Regions from separate parts of the Xanthomonas hyacinthi genome, predicted to be linked through region 2. Evidence: predicted binding sites of a transcription regulator. Region 2 holds the regulator's gene; the other holds the start of a gene.
What was found. The regulator FliA, encoded in region 2, starts transcription of late flagellar genes. The targets are predictions, from matches to a motif close to TAAAGTTTNNCNNNCNNNGGCCGATAA.
Positions count from the first base shown of each region.

Region 1 (7,731 bases), 1.5 Mb from region 2:
CGCAGCTTCGGTTCGCGGTCCCACTGGCGGGTCTTGGCCGCCGCGATGAAGCCCTTGCCGTTGCCGGCATCGAGCACGCCGGCGTCCTTGACCACATTGCCGGCCTTCAGCAGCGGCTGCGCCCCGGCATCGGCGGCGATCGCCTTCAGATGCGCGAAGGCGTTGCCGACGAAATCGACCGCCGCCGCCTCCCTGCTCAGCTGCTTGCCGGCCGCGGCCGACAGCACCACCGCCACCGCGTCGAACACGAACGACGGGGTGCCGGCCAGCTGCCCGTCCGCGGCCAGCTTCTTGCCGTCGCTGAGCGTGGCCCCGCCCAGCTTCGGCGCCACGATCTTGACCGTGGCGCCGGCGTCGCGCGCGGCCTTCTGCAGGGCCTTCACCGTCGCCGCGTCGGACCCGTCGTGGACCAGGATGCCGATCGCGCGCCCCTGCAAGGTGTGCTTCATCTTGCCGATCAGTTGCAGCGCCGGCGACGGCGGCAGGTCCTGCGGCGGCAGCGCGGCCGGCGGCGCCGGCGGCAACGCCTCCAGGCCCAGGCCGTCGGCCACGCGCTGCGCCAGCGCCGGATCGATGTGGCGCAGGTGCCCGACCACCGCCGCACGCACATGCGCGGTCTCCACCTTGGACAGTTCGAACACCAGCGCCGAGGCGAGATGCGCCTGCTCCGGCTTGCTCTGGCTGCGGAAGAACATGCGTGCCTGGCTGTAGTGGTCGGCGAAGCTCGCCGCGCGCACGCGGCCCTTGCCGCCATCCTCGCTCGGCGTGGCGTGGCTGGGGAAGCCGCGCGCGCGCTCGCGCGGAGTGTCGTCCTGCAGCGAGCTGGGCTCGTAGGCGACGCGGCCCCTGGGCACGCCCATCTGCATGTGCCCGTCGCGCTGCAGGTTGGCGAACGGGCACTTCGGCGCGTTGATCGGGATCTGGTGGAAGTTCGGCCCGCCCAGGCGGCTGAGCTGGGTGTCCAGGTAGGAGAACAGGCGGCCCTGCAGCAGCGGATCGTTGGAGAAGTCGATGCCGGGCGCGATGTTGGCCGGGCAATACGCCACCTGCTCGGTCTCGGCGAAGAAGTTGTCCGGCCAGCGGTCCAGCACCATGCGCCCGACCATCTGCAGCGGCACCAGTTCCTCCGGGATCAGCTTGGTCGAATCCAGATGGTCGAACGGGAATTTGTCGGCCTCTTCTTCGGTGAACAGCTGCACGCCCAGCTCCCATTCCGGGAAATCGCCTTGCTGGATCGCCTCGAACAGATCGCGGCGATGGAAATCCGGATCGGCGCCGGCCAGCTTCACCGCCTCGTCCCAGACCGTGGACTGCAGGCCGAGCTTGGGCCGCCAGTGGAACTTGACGAAGGTGCTGTTGCCGTTGCCGTCGAGCAGGCGGAAGCTGTGGATGCCGAAGCCTTCGATCATGCGCAGCGAGCGCGGAATGGTGCGGTCGCTCATCGCCCACATGATCATGTGCAGCGATTCGGGGGTCAGCGAGATGAAGTCCCAGAACGTGTCGTGCGCGCTGGCCGCCTGCGGGAAGCCGCGGTCCGGCTCCATCTTCACCGCGTGGATCAGGTCCGGGAACTTGATCGCGTCCTGGATGAAGAACACCGGGATGTTGTTGCCGACCAGGTCCCAGTTGCCCTCCTTGGTATAGAACTTGACCGCGAAGCCGCGCACGTCGCGCGGCGTGTCCACCGAGCCGGCGCCGCCGGCCACGGTGGAGAAGCGGGTGAACACCGGCGTCTTCACCCCGACCTCGGTGAGGATCCTGGCGGTGGTGTACTTGGCCAGCGAGGCGGTCAGTTCGAAATAGCCGTGCGCGGCGCTGCCGCGCGCGTGCACGATGCGCTCGGGGATGCGTTCGTGGTCGAAGTGGGTGATCTTCTCGCGCAGGATGAAATCTTCCAGGAGCGTCGGTCCGCGCGGGGTGGCGCGCAGCGAGTTCTGGTTGTCGGCGATCGGGATGCCCTGGTTGGTGGTCAGCGGCGGATGCGTGCCGCCGGCGTGCTGGTGCAGTTCGTCGCCGCGACCGCGCTGGTCGGCGACGGCGCTGGTGTCGACGGGCGTGCTGGATTTGCTGGGCTTGCGAGGGCTGGCCATGGATGAGCGCTCCGGGGGATGAGGCGGATACGGCAGAAGGGATTCGCGCTGCGAACGGCGGCAGGATGCGCGCTTGGAGAGGGGTGTGAGGCGTCCGGCCGATGCTGTGCCGGCCGGCGTGAACGGTCCGTGCAACCTGTCCGAGCATGGCGTGAGGACGGCGTTGCGGCGGGCGCTGCAGATCGCACAAAGCGGGAAGGCGCGCGCGGCGCGCGTTCGCTGTGTCCGCGCGCTGCTTGCCGCTGATAGTCGCAGCCAGCCGGCCTCCGCCGCGAACCGCGGTCGTGCCTGCTGCGGCTGGCGTCGGCAACGCCGCCGCAGCGCCGCCACGCGCAGGCATTGCCGCTAAGCTGGGGCTACAGGACGGCGCCGCGGGGCCGATAGTGCGTTGCGCATCGATCCTTCGCAGGGGCTGCGAGCGTGGGGAGCGCGCAGCGGCAGCGGCCGATGCGGTGCGGCGTGGCGTGCGACGGAGACCGAACGTGTTCTTGCCTATCGTGGTCATCGGATTGGTGATCGCCCATGCGCTGGTCGCACAGGCGGGCGGCACCGGTACGCCTGCGGCGCAATGGTGCGGCCTGGCGGTGCAGGCCGTGGCGGTGCTGGCGGTGCTGCGCCGGTTGCGGCGTGCGCCGGCGGTGGACCGGATGCCGTGGCGGCTGCTGGCGTACGCGGTCGGCGCGCAGATGCTGTGGACCGACTGCAACCTGCTGGCGCTGCTGTTGCCGCAGCACGGCCCGCTGCTGCTGCAGCTGGGGGTGATGTTTTCCGGCTCGTCGATGATTCCGGCGCTGTTCCTGATCGCGCGCTCGTTCAACCGGCCGCAGCCGCGGCTGGTGGTGGCGCTGGATGCGCTGCTGGCGCTGGTCGGCGCCGGCCTGCTGTTTCTGCTGATCGACCTGGCGCTGTCGTCCAGCAACGGTTTTTCCGAACCCGACGTCAACCTGATCATCAATCACGCCGACGCGATGGGCCTGCTGCTCGCGTCGATGGCCACGCTGCGCCTGCTCGGCGCCGGCGGCTGCAGCCGCCGCCACTTCTATCTCAGCGCCAGCGCCTATCTGTGGGTCAACGCTGCGGTGGCGGCGCTGTACAACCGCATCGAACTGGGTGGGCTGCCATGGTGGGGCGGGTTGCTGATCGATCTGCCCAGCGCGGCGTTGGTGCTGGTGGCGTCGCTGCCGCGCGGCCGCTGGCTGCGCTGCGCGCGGCCAAGCCTGCGCGGCGCCGAGCTGATCGCCGCGTTCGCGCCGATCGCGTTCTCGCTGGCGGTGCTGTTACTGGCGATCAGCGTGTCGCGGGTGAGCTTCTTCTGGGGCATGGCCGCGGCCACCGCGGCGGTGGTGGTGTACGGGGTGCACGTGGCGTTGCTGCACAGCGAGCACTTGGAAATCCAGCGGCTGAGCCGCCTGGGCACGCGCCGCCTGCAGCAGCAGGTGGCGCGCGATCCGTTGACCGGCATCGCCAACCGGGTCGGCCTGGCGGCGCGGCTGCGCGCCCTGGACGGCGGCCTGGACTGTTCGCTGCTGATGATCGACATCGATTTCTTCAAGCAGTTCAACGACAGCCACGGCCATGTGCGCGGCGACGCCTGCCTGGTGGAGGTGGCCACCGCGCTGGCCGAGGCCTTGCCCGCGCAGACCGCCACGGTGGCGCGCTACGGCGGCGAGGAATTCGCGGTGGTGCTGCCGGACACCGTGGCCGACGCCGCATACGCGATCGCGCAGCGCCTGCTGGCGGCCATCGAACAGCGGCAGATCCCGCACCCGGCCAGCCCGCTGGGCGTGGTCACGGTCAGCATCGGCATCGCCACCCACCCGGCCAGCGCCGAGGCGGCGATCGATCTGCTGCACCACGCCGACGCCGCGCTGTACCGCGCCAAGCGCAATGGCCGCAATTGCTGCGCGCATGCGCTGGATGCGGCGGCGGATGCGCAGGGCGTCGCTGCGCCGGGTTGAGGGCGCGCGGCCGGGCGCGGCGCGTGCCGCGTTCGCGCCGGCATCGCCATGGCGCAGCGCCGGCCCGCAAAAAAAACGCCAGACCCGGCGTGCGGGGCTGGCGTGGCGATGTGCGGCGGACGCAAACGGCGGGCTTACGCCACCACGTCGTCCTTGTACGCCTCCACCGGGATGCACGCGCACATCACGTGCTTGTCGCCGTAGACGTTGTCCACCCGCGCCACCGGCGGCCAGTACTTCTGCTGCCGCAGCGTCGCCAGCGGGAACGCGGCCAGCTCGCGCGGGTAGGCATGCGTCCACTCGCCGGCGGTGACCTGCGCGGCGGTGTGCGGGGCATGCTTGAGCGGGTTGTCCGCGCGGTCCAGGCGGCCGTCCTCGATCGCGGCGATCTCCTCGCGGATCTGGATCATCGCATCGATGAAGCGGTCCAGCTCGTGCAGCGATTCGCTTTCGGTCGGCTCCACCATCAGCGTGCCGGCGACCGGGAAGCTCAGCGTCGGGGCGTGGAAGCCGAAGTCGATCAGGCGCTTGGCCACGTCCTCGGCGCCGATGCCGGTGCTCTTCTCCAGCGGGCGCACGTCCAGGATGCACTCGTGCGCGACCAGGCCGTTGCGGCCGGTGTACAGCGTCCTGTAGTGCGGAGCCAGGCGCCTGGCGATGTAGTTGGCGTTGAGCAGCGCGACCTGGGTGGCCTTGCGCAGGCCGGCGCTGCCCATCATGGTGATGTACATCCAGCTGATCGGCAGGATCGAGGCACTGCCGAAGCTGGCCGCGCTGACCATGCCGACGTCGCCTTCGCCGCCCAGCGTCTTCGGCAGGTACGGGGCGAGATGCGACTTCACCGCGCACGGGCCGACGCCCGGGCCGCCGCCGCCATGCGGGATGCAGAAGGTCTTGTGCAGGTTCAGGTGCGACACGTCCGAGCCCCACTTGCCGGGCTTGGCCACGCCGACCAGCGCGTTCATGTTGGCGCCGTCGGTATAGACCTGGCCGCCATGCGCATGCACGATCTCGCAGATCGCCACCACGTCTTCCTCGAACACGCCGTGGGTGGACGGGTAGGTGATCATCAGCGCGGCCAGGCGCTCGGAGTATTTCTCCGCCTGGGCGCGGATGTCGTCGACGTCGACATTGCCGTTGGCATCGCACTTGGTGACCACGACCTTCATGCCGCACATCTGTGCCGAGGCCGGGTTGGTGCCGTGGGCGGACTCGGGGATCAGGCAGATGTCGCGGTGCGCCTGGCCGCGCGCGCGGTGGTAGGCGCGGATCGCCAGCAGGCCGGCGTACTCGCCCTGCGCGCCGGAGTTGGGCTGCAGGCTGACCGCGTCGTAGCCGGTGCATTCGACCAGCATCGCTTCCAGTTCGCCGATCAGCTGCGCATAGCCGGTGGATTGCTCGGCCGGCGCCAGCGGATGGATCGCGCCGAACTGCGGCCAGGTCACCGGGATCATCTCGGCGGTGGCGTTGAGCTTCATCGTGCAGCTGCCCAGCGGGATCATGGTGCGATCCATCGCCAGGTCCTTGTCGGCCAGCGCGCGCATGTAGCGCAGCAGTTCGTGCTCGCTGTGGTGGGTGTTGAACACCGGGTGCTGCAGGAACGCGCTGCGGCGCTTGAGGTCTTGCGGCAATGCGTCGGCAGTGGCCGCATCGAGCGCATCGACATCGGCGCTCGCGCCGAACAGCTGCGCCAGCGCGACCACGTCGGCGCGTGTGCTGGTCTCGTCCAGGCTGATGCCCACCGCCTCGCTGTCGATCGCGCGCAGGTTGATGCCGGCCGCGCGCGCCTTGGCGTGGATCGCCTCGGCGTCGATCGCCTTGACGTGCAGGGTGTCGAAGAAGCGCTCGCCGACGCTGACGCCGGCATTGCGCAGCGCCGCAGCCAGGATCGCGGCCAGGCGATGGGTGCGCCGGGCGATGCGGGTCAGGCCGTCGGGACCGTGGTAGACCGCGTACATGGACGCCATCACCGCCAGCAGCACCTGCGCGGTGCAGATGTTGGAGGTGGCCTTCTCGCGGCGGATGTGCTGCTCGCGGGTCTGCAGGGTCAGGCGGTAGGCGGGGTTGCCGGCGGCATCGATCGACACGCCGATCAGGCGCCCCGGCATCGAGCGCTTGTAGGCGTCGCGGCAGGCCATGAACGCCGCATGCGGGCCGCCGAAGCCGAACGGCACGCCGAAGCGCTGCGAGTTGCCGACCACGATGTCCGCGCCCCATTCGCCGGGCGCGGCGATCAGGGTCAGCGCGAGCAGGTCGGTGGCGACCGCGACCAGGCCGCCTTGCGCGTGCACGGCTTCGGCCAGCGCCTTGTGGTCGCCGAGCGTGCCGATCGACAGCTGGCCGACGCTGTCCGGATACTGCAGCAGCACGCCGAAGCACTCGGCCTGCAGCGCTTCCTCCGGCGTGCCCACGCGCAGCACGATGCCCAGCGGCTCGGCGCGGGTGCGCAGCAGTTCCAGAGTCTGCGGATGCACCGCGTCGTGCACGAAGAAGGTGTCGGACCTGGCCTTGGCCGAGCGCTTGGCCAGGGTCATCGCCTCGGCCGCGGCGGTGGCTTCGTCCAGCAGCGAGGCGTTGGCGATCTCCATGCCGGTCAGGTCCGCGCACATGGTCTGGAAGTTGATCAGCGCTTCCATGCGGCCCTGCGAGATCTCCGCCTGGTATGGCGTATAGGCGGTGTACCAGGCCGGGTTCTCGAGGATGTTGCGCAGGATCACCTTCGGCGTGTGGGTGCCGTAGTAGCCCTGGCCGATGAAGCTGCGCAGCACCTGGTTCTTGTCGGCGATGGCGCCGATCTTGGCCAGTGCCTCCTCTTCGGTGATCGCCTCGGGCAGCGCCAGCGGCTGCGGCGACTTGTCCGTGCCTGTTTTAATCAGGCCCGGCACGATGGCGTCGGTCAGCGCCTCCAGCGAGTCGTGGCCGACGGCATGCAGCATGTGCGCGATCTCGGCGTCGTTCGGGCCGATGTGGCGCTCGACGAAGGCCGAGTGGTGTTCGAGGTCGCGCAGCGAGGGGGTCTTAGACATGGCGGTCGTCCGGCAGAGGAGGGCACGAAGGGCGGGTGACGCGCGGACGCCGCCGGCGGCCGCAGTGGCGGACACGACCGACGGGAAGCCGCGGGTCTTCCCAGTGCCCCTCTGTCCTTTTGCCTGAGAGTTTGGAAGCGGTGGCGGGATGCGCTGCGCTTCGTGCCCCTTCGGCGCCGGGTTGGACCGGTCTCTCCAGAGTCTTGGTGCGGGTGGTATCGGGCCTGAGCGATTACGGGCGTTTGCGCCTTCGGCAGCGGGTCGCCCCGCTTCTCCCACCATGCTGCCCGGCGATTATAGCGTGGCCGGTGGCGCTCACGGCGCCGCGCGGGGTATGTCGGGCGGGGCCTGGCGCGGCTGAACATGGAGGCCGGCGTCCCGACCGCGGCGTGACTGGGCGGCGCGGCGCTTAACGCGGCATCGGCCAGGGGGTATCATGGCGGCCTTCCCTCTTTCCATCGTTGCGTCCCTTGCGCACGGTGTCGTCGCGCGTTCGCCCGCTGCCGGGCTGCGTGCGGCCGGCCTTCCAGGATCCTGCGCATGACGCTCCCGACCATCCCGATCCGCCGCCTGGCACTGCTGCTGGCCGGGCTGGCGATGTTCGGCCCGTTCTCGATCGACACCATCTTCCCGGCGTTCCCGCAGCTGGCGCAGCGC
Region 1 is NZ_CP043476.1:932,465-940,195, reverse strand. Features, by position in the region: gene FZ025_RS04390 (catalase) at 1-2,090, opposite strand, end outside; gene FZ025_RS22205 (GGDEF domain-containing protein) at 2,573-4,048, shown strand; gene gcvP (aminomethyl-transferring glycine dehydrogenase) at 4,183-7,074, opposite strand; glycine riboswitch at 7,176-7,283, opposite strand; gene FZ025_RS04375 (multidrug effflux MFS transporter) at 7,615-7,731, shown strand, end outside.
Region 1: the regulator FliA is predicted to act here: its motif matches at 2,448-2,474, upstream of FZ025_RS22205 (GGDEF domain-containing protein).

Region 2 (7,731 bases):
CGGCAGCCGCCGCGGCGAAATGTAGCGGGCTCGCCGGCGCTGCGCCGGCGGTATCGGTCAATCGGTCTTGCGGCGACGGGGTGCCGGCCGCGGCGACGGGCGCCGCGTCGCGGCCGCGATCGGCGCCAGCGCGATCGGCGCCGCCGGCATCGGCCAGGATCACCAGCACCACGCGGCGGTTGGCGTTGCGGCCGGCCTGGCTGCCGTTGTCGGCACGCGGGCGGAACTCGCCGTAGCCGATCATCGACAGCCGCGACGGCTGCAGGCCCTGGTCGGCGAACAGATGCACCACGCTGGCCGCGCGCGCCGCCGACAGCTCCCAGTTGGACGGGAACTGCACGGTGGCGATCGGGCTGTTGTCGGTATAGCCCTCCACGCGCACGCCGTTGGGCACCGGCACCAGCACCTGCGCCAGCTGCGCCAGGGTGGAGCGGGCGCTCTGGTCCAGCGACGCGGAGCCGGAGCCGAACAGGATGTCGCTGTTGATCTCCACTTCGATCCACAGCCCGGCATGGCGCACGGTGATCAGCTGCTTCTGGATCAGCGGCGCCAGCGCGGCGCCGAGCCGGTCGGCGATGCCGTCGAGCTGGCGCTGCGCGCGGCGCAGCTGCTCCTCGTCGCGCAGCGCGCCGGGCGCGCGCAGCGGCGAGGCCGAGGGCAGCCGGTTCGGGTCGGGCAGGGACAGCGCCGGGCTGGACTTGATCGGGGTCGGACGCGCGCCGCCCTGGCCCTGCATCAGGCGTTCGCCGACCTGCACCGGGCTCATCGTCCGCGGCGCGCCGCCGAAAGCGGTGCTCATCGCGTCGGCCATGACCCGGTACTTGGCCTCGTTGACCGTGGACAGCGCGTACATCACCACGAAGAAGGCGAGCAGCAACGTCATCAGATCGGCATAGGGGATGGCCCATGCCTCATGGTTGACGTGATCTTCGTGCTGACGCTTGCGGGCCATGGTCGTGGGGTCAATGCAAGAAGCCGGCCAGCTTCGATTCGATGTTGCGCGGGTTCTCGCCCTGGGCGATGGCGATGAGCCCCTCGATGATCATTTCGCGCTCGCCGCTGCTGTGCTTGATCACGCTCTTGAGCTTGCTGGCCATCGGCAGGAACAGCAGGTTGGCCGAGGCGATGCCGTAGATGGTGGCGGTGAACGCGGCGGCGATGCCGTGGCCGAGCTTGCTCGGGTCGGCGAGGTTCTTCATCACCGCGATCAGCCCCAGCACCGCGCCGATGATGCCCAGCGTCGGCGCATAGATGCCCATGCCTTCGAACACCTTGGCCGCGGCCAGGTCGCAGTGTTCCTGGCCGTCCAGGTCGATCTCCAGCATGTGCCGGATCGATTCCGGCTCCACCCCGTCGACCAGCATCTGCAGGCCCTTGCGCACGAACGGGTCGTTCTGCTGCTGCACCTGGTTCTCCAGGCCGAGCAGGCCCTGGCGGCGGGCGATGTTGCTCCACTCCATGATCTGCAGCAGCAGGGCCTGGCGATCGCTGGCCGGCGGACGCAGGATCCACTTGGCGATCTGGAACGCGCGCTTGAACACCGCCGGCGGGGTATGCACCAGGATCGCGGCGATGGTGCCAACGATCACGATCACGAACGCGGCCGGCGACCACAGCGCCGAAACGCCGGCGCCCTTGAGGATGCTGCCGCCGACCAGCGAGGCGATCGCCAGCAGCAAGCCAATGAGACTGAGTTTGTCCATGCAGGAACTATCGGCCGCGAGGGGAGGGACTTGATGGGGCGGCCGGGATTGGAGATTCGGGATTGGGGATTCGAGGCGGCCAGCCGTCGGCTGCGAGCTGCGGATCGGCGAGTGCGCGGCATCTCCCCAATCCCGAATCCCCAATCCCCAATCCCCAATCCCGGCTCTATCAGCTCTTCAACCCATCCACATCCAGGATCAGCGCCAGCCGGCCGTCGCCGATCAGGGTCGCGCCGGCGTAGCCGGGCAGGCCGCGCAGCGCACGCGGCAGCGGCTTGATCACCACTTCCTCGCGGCCGCGGACCTGGTCCACGACCAGGCCCATGCGCGATTCGCCGGCCTGCACCACCACCACGGTCAGCAGCGGCAGCTGCGGCGCCTCGATGTTCAACCACTGGCGCAGGTCCACCAGCGGCAAGGTGTGCGATTGCCGGTCGAGCACGGCGCGGCCGTCGAACCAGCCCAGCGAGCGGCGCGGCGCATGCAGCACCTCGACCACGCGCGCCAGCGGCAGCGCATAAACGGTGTCGCCGGCCTGCACCAGCAGGGTCGGCAGGATCGCCAGGGTCAGCGGCACGCGGATCAGGAAGCGGCTGCCGCGGCCCAGTTCGGACTGGATCTGGATCTGCCCGCTGAGTTCGCGGATGCGCGACTGCACCACGTCCATGCCGACGCCGCGGCCGGAGATGTCGGTGACTTCGGACTTGGTCGAGAAGCCGGGCAGGAACACCAGGTGCAGGCATTCCTCGGTGGTCAGGCGCGCGGCGGCTTCCGGATCGATCAGGCCCTTCTCGCGCGCCTTGGCGCGCAGCCGCTCCGGGTCGATGCCGGCGCCGTCGTCCTGCACCTCGATGCTGACGTAGTCGCCTTCCTGCTGCGCCGACAGGCGCACATGGCCGCTGCGCGGCTTGCCCGACGCCTCGCGCAGCGCCGGCGCTTCGACGCCGTGGTCGATCGCGTTGCGCACCAGGTGCACCAGTGGATCGGCCAGCGCCTCGACCAGGTTGCGGTCCAGTTCGGTGTCGGCGCCGATCAGTTCCAGCTCCACTTCCTTGTTCAAGGAGCGGGCGACGTCGCGCGCCACTTTCGGGAAGCGCGAGAACACCTTGCCGACCGGCTGCATGCGGGTGCGCATCACCGCCGATTGCAGGCGCGCGGTGGCGATGTCCAGGCTGCTGACCGCGCGGTCCAGTTCTTCGTCGCGCAGGCGCACGCGCAGGGTCTTGAGCCGGTTGCGCGACAGCACCAGTTCACCGATCAGATTGACGATCGCGTCCAGGCGCTTGGTGTCCACGCGCACGGTGTGTTCGGGTTCGGCGGCCTTGGTGGGCGCCGCCGCGGCCTTCGGCGCGGCCGGGATCGGGACTGGGGAAAGCTGCGGCTTGGCGCTGGGCGGGGCAGCGCCGTGCAGGTTGTCCAGCAGTGCTTCGAATTCGTCGTCGCTGATCATCTCGGGATCAGCGGATTGGGACGCTGCAGGCGCCGTGCTCTTTCCGAGTCCCGGCACCACCGCTGTTTCCTCGCCGCTGGTCGCGAACTGCGCGATCAGCTGCGGCGGCGCGCGCGGCGGTTCGCTGCCGCTGCCGAACGCGTCGAGCATCGACTGCAGGTAGTCCAGCGACTGCTGCGCGGCGTCGAAGTGCCGCGCCTGCAGCGTGGCCTGGCCGGCGCGGGCCTGGCCCAGGGTGTCCTCGGCGGCGTGGCACAGTTCGACCATGGCGTTGATCGCCAGGAACCCGGCGCCGCCCTTGAGCGTGTGGAAGCCGCGGAATACCGCGTTGAGCTGGTCGCTGTCCTCGGGCGCCTGCTCCAGCGACACCAATTGCTCGCCGAGCCGGTCCAGGATTTCCTGGGCCTCGATGATGAAGTCGGCAGCGATGTCGTCGGGGACGGCGCTCATCAGACTACAACCCCAGTCCGGACAGCAGGTCGTCGGCGTCGTTCTGCGACACGCCGTGGCGGTCCAGTCCGGCCAGCGCCGGGCCGGCCAGGCTGCCGTCGGGCTTCTTTTCCTCCTTCGGCGGCAGGCCGAGCGCGCCGAAGCCTTCGTGCACGCGGCGCACGATCCCGGCGACGCGGCGGATGATCTGCCCGGTCAGGTCCTGGAAGCTCTGCGCCAGGGCCATCTCGGTGAGGTTGTGGCGGATCTTGTCGAGGATCTCGCCCTGGTCGCCGGTCAGCCCGCCGGCACGCAGCTGTTCGGCCAGCGCGCGGCATTCCTCGGCCAGGTCCAGGGTGCGGTGGCTGGCCTGTTCGGTCATCGCCACCACGTGGTCCAGGCGCGAGCAGGCATCGTCCAGCTCGCCGGCTTCGGTGGGGACGGTAGGCAGTTCGCCGAGCGCCTGGCCCAGGTCGCGCGCCAGCCGGCTCAGGCCCTGCATCATCGGCCGCGTGCGCCAGGCAGCGAGCGTGTCGATTTCCTTGCGCCAGGCGGCTTCGTCGCCTTTTTCCAGTGCGTCCAGCGCACCTTGCAGGCGTTCGATCAGGGCGCTGCGTTCGGCGCTGGCTTGCATCAGGCGGTCGCTCCCATGCGTTCGAAGATCTTGCCCAGCTTCTCCTGCAGCGTCTGCGCGGTGAACGGCTTGATGATGTAGCCGTTCACGCCGGCCTGGGCCGCCTCGATGATCTGCTCGCGCTTGGCCTCGGCGGTCACCATCAGCACCGGCAGGTGCTTGAGCTTGTCGTCGGCGCGGATGTTGCGCAGCAGGTCGATGCCGGTCATGCCGGGCATGTTCCAGTCGGTGACCACGAACTCGAACGGTGCCGAGCGCAGCGCGGCCAGCGCACTGTTGCCGTCTTCGGCCTCTGCAGTGTTGGTGAAGCCCAGATCGCCGAGCAGATTCTTGACGATGCGCCGCATCGTCGAGAAATCGTCCACGATCAAAATCCGCATGTTCTTGTTCACCGCTAACTCCCTTGGGTCTTATTCTTCGTCTTCCAGGCCGGCGTCGGCCGCTTCGAACGCTTTCAAGCGCCCGCGCAAGCGTACCGTGGCCTGGCCGTGGATCTGGCAGACGCGCGACTCGCTGACACCGAGCACCGCGCCGATTTCCTTCAGGTTCAATTCCTGTTCGTAGTACAGCGACAGCACCAGCTGCTCGCGCTCGGGCAGCTGTGCGATCGCCTTGCCCAGTTCGCGGCCGAACTCGCTGCGCTCCAGCATCTGCTGCGGATTGGGCCCGCCCTTGGCGATGGTGTCCAGCTCGCCGTGGTCCTCGACCCGCGACTCCAGGCTCAGCACCTGGCCGCGCGCGGCATCTTCCATCAAGCGCAGGTATTCGGGAAGCGGCATGTCCATCGCCGCGGCCACTTCGTTGGCGGCGGCGGCGCGGCCGGTGCGCTGCTCGATCTTGCGGATCGCCGCGGCGGCGTCGCGGGCGCGGCGGTGCACCGAGCGCGGCACCCAGTCGCCGCGGCGGATCTCGTCGATCATCGAGCCGCGGATGCGGATCGAGGCGTAGGTCTCGAACGAGGCGCCCTGGTCGGCGTCGTAGCTGCGCGAGGCCTCGATCAAGCCGATCATGCCGGCCTGGATCAGGTCGTCGATCTCGACGCTGGCCGGCAGCCGCGCCGCCAGGTGGTGGGCGATGCGCCGCACCAGGTCCGCATGCTGGGCGATGTAGTCGTTGGAACTGTTGCGCTGCACGGCGCGGTAGTGGGCGGCGGCGTTCATGCGGCGACCCCCCGCTGGATGATCCGTTCGACGAAGAACTCGACGTTGCCGCGCGGCACCGTCGGCGCCTGCCAGCGCGAGGTGCGGCGGGCGATCTCGGCGATCGCCTGCGCCGACGGGCTGGACGGGTAGGCCTTGACCACCGGCTGCTGGCGCTGCACCGCCAGGCGCAGCCAGTCGTCCTGCGGCACGCAGCCCAGGTAGTTCAGCGACACGTCGCCGAGGAACTTCTCGCACACCCGGCTCAGCTTGTCGTACAGCAGGCGGCCTTCGTTGAGGTCGCGGACCATGTTGGCCACGATCTGCACCCGGTCCACGCCGCGTTCGCGCGACAGCACCTTGATCAGCGCGTAGGCGTCGGTGATCGAGGCCGGCTCGTCGCAGACCACCACCACCGCGTCCTGCGCGGCCTGGCAGAAGGTCAGCACGCTGTCGGTGATGCCGGCGGCGGTGTCGATGACCATGATGTCCAGCTCGCGCTGCAGCTCGGAGAACACGTTGACCAGGCCGACGTGCTGCGCCGCCGGCAGCTCGGCCATGTGCCGGCGGCCGGAGGCGGCGGGCACCACCATCAGCCCGTTGGGCATGTCGATCAGCACCTCTTCCAGGGTGCAGCGCCCGGCGACCAGGTCGGCCAGGGTGAACTTGGGGGTCAGCCCGAGCAGCACGTCGACATTGGCCAGGCCCAGGTCGGCGTCCAGCAGCAGGGTGCGCTTGCCCATGTCGGCCAGCGCCATCGACAGGTTGACCGAGATGTTGGTCTTGCCCACGCCGCCCTTGCCGCCGGTCACGGCGATCGTGCGCACCGGGCCCAGCGGTTCGCTGCGCGTTGCCGACAGGGGGAAGGCATTGGTCAGATTGGCGTAATCACGCGACGGCATGGTTCTGCTCCGGAGTACAGGGCTTATCGGCAGCGCGCCGCAAATCTTCAAGGCGCAATACCAGGCTGGCGGCGTTGGCGCGGTGCAGGTCGTCCGGCACGCGCTGACCATCGGTCACCCAGGTGAGGGGAAGCCGGTGGTCCGCGACCACCGACAGGGCACTGCCAAACCGCCCGGTTTCATCCAGCTTGGTCAAGATCACCCCCTGCGGATCGGCGCCGGCGAACCGGCGCACCACCTCGTCCAGGTCGGAGAAATGCGCGTTGGCAGGGAGTACTAGCAAGGACCGGACCACTCGCGAGGCGCGCAGCCAGTGCAGCTGCGCGGCCAGGGCGCGGTCGCGCTGGCCCATGCCGGCGGTGTCGATCAGCACCAGCTTGTAGTCGCGCAGGCGCTCCAGCAGCTGCTGCAGGGCGGCGTCGCTGTCAGCCTCGTGCACGGCGATGCCGAGCTGGCGGCCGTAGCTGTGCAGCTGTTCGCGGCCGCCGACGCGGATGGTGTCGGTGGTGACCAGGGCCACGTCGCGGGCGGCGTGGCGTTGCAGGAAGCGCGAGGCCAGCTTGGCGATGGTGGTGGTCTTGCCGGCGCCGGTGGGGCCGATCAGGGCGATCACGCCGCCTTCCTCGATCGGGTCCAGCGGGGCGATCGGCAGGTGTTTGGACAGCAGCCCCAGCATCAGCCCGCGGCCGCGGTGCAGCTCCAGGTCGGCGGGGATCTGCATGACCACGTCGCGGGTGAGGCCGCTGTCGAAGCCGTAGTCGTCCATCAGCTCCAGCGCCTGCGCGCGCACCGGCGAGCCGCGCAGGCGTTCGTCGGTGAGCCGGTTCATCTCGCGCTCGATCATCTGCCGCATCAGCGCCAGTTCGTCGCGCAGCTGAGTCAATTGTTCGTCGTTCTGCGTGGCCGGGAAGCTCGCCAGCGGTGCCGGGGTCGGCAGCGCCGGGATCCCGGCGCTGGCGGCAGCGGCGACCGGCTCGGCGCTGGGCGCGCTGGGCGCGGCGGCCGGGGTCAACGACACCGCGGCGATGTCCTGGAGCCAGGTCGGCACGGCGGAGGCGCTCGCGGCGGCACTGGCCGCGGCGGCCGGAGCGGCGAACGGACTGGGCAGCGGCACGCTGAGCGGCGCGTTGCGGAACACGTCCTCGGGAATGCGGAATTCGGCGAAGGGGGCGGCGGCGGCGGGAGCCGGGGCAGGGGCCTGCGGCGCGGCGGGCGGACGGGTCGGCGCGGGCGCGGTGCCGGCGGGCATCGCCGAGGCGGCGATCGCGGCGGGCTGGGTCAGCGCCCGCACCGGCGCGGCCTGCGCCATGCTCGCGGTGGTCGCCATGGCCGCGGCCGGGGAGCGGCGCTGGCTGATCGCGGCCATCATCGCCATCGCCGGGTTGCCCATGGCGCCGGCCTTGGCCGCGCGCGGCGCCGGATTGGCGGCCGACACCGGCCGCCGCGGCGCCGCTTCTTCCGGACGCACCGCGTC
Region 2 is NZ_CP043476.1:4,342,709-4,350,439, forward strand. Features, by position in the region: gene motD (flagellar motor protein MotD) at 1-952, opposite strand, end outside; gene FZ025_RS19060 (flagellar motor protein) at 963-1,703, opposite strand; gene FZ025_RS19065 (chemotaxis protein CheA) at 1,873-3,603, opposite strand; gene FZ025_RS19070 (protein phosphatase CheZ) at 3,608-4,216, opposite strand; gene cheY (chemotaxis response regulator CheY) at 4,216-4,608, opposite strand; gene FZ025_RS19080 (RNA polymerase sigma factor FliA) at 4,627-5,376, opposite strand; gene FZ025_RS19085 (MinD/ParA family ATP-binding protein) at 5,373-6,257, opposite strand; gene flhF (flagellar biosynthesis GTPase FlhF) at 6,244-7,731, opposite strand, start outside.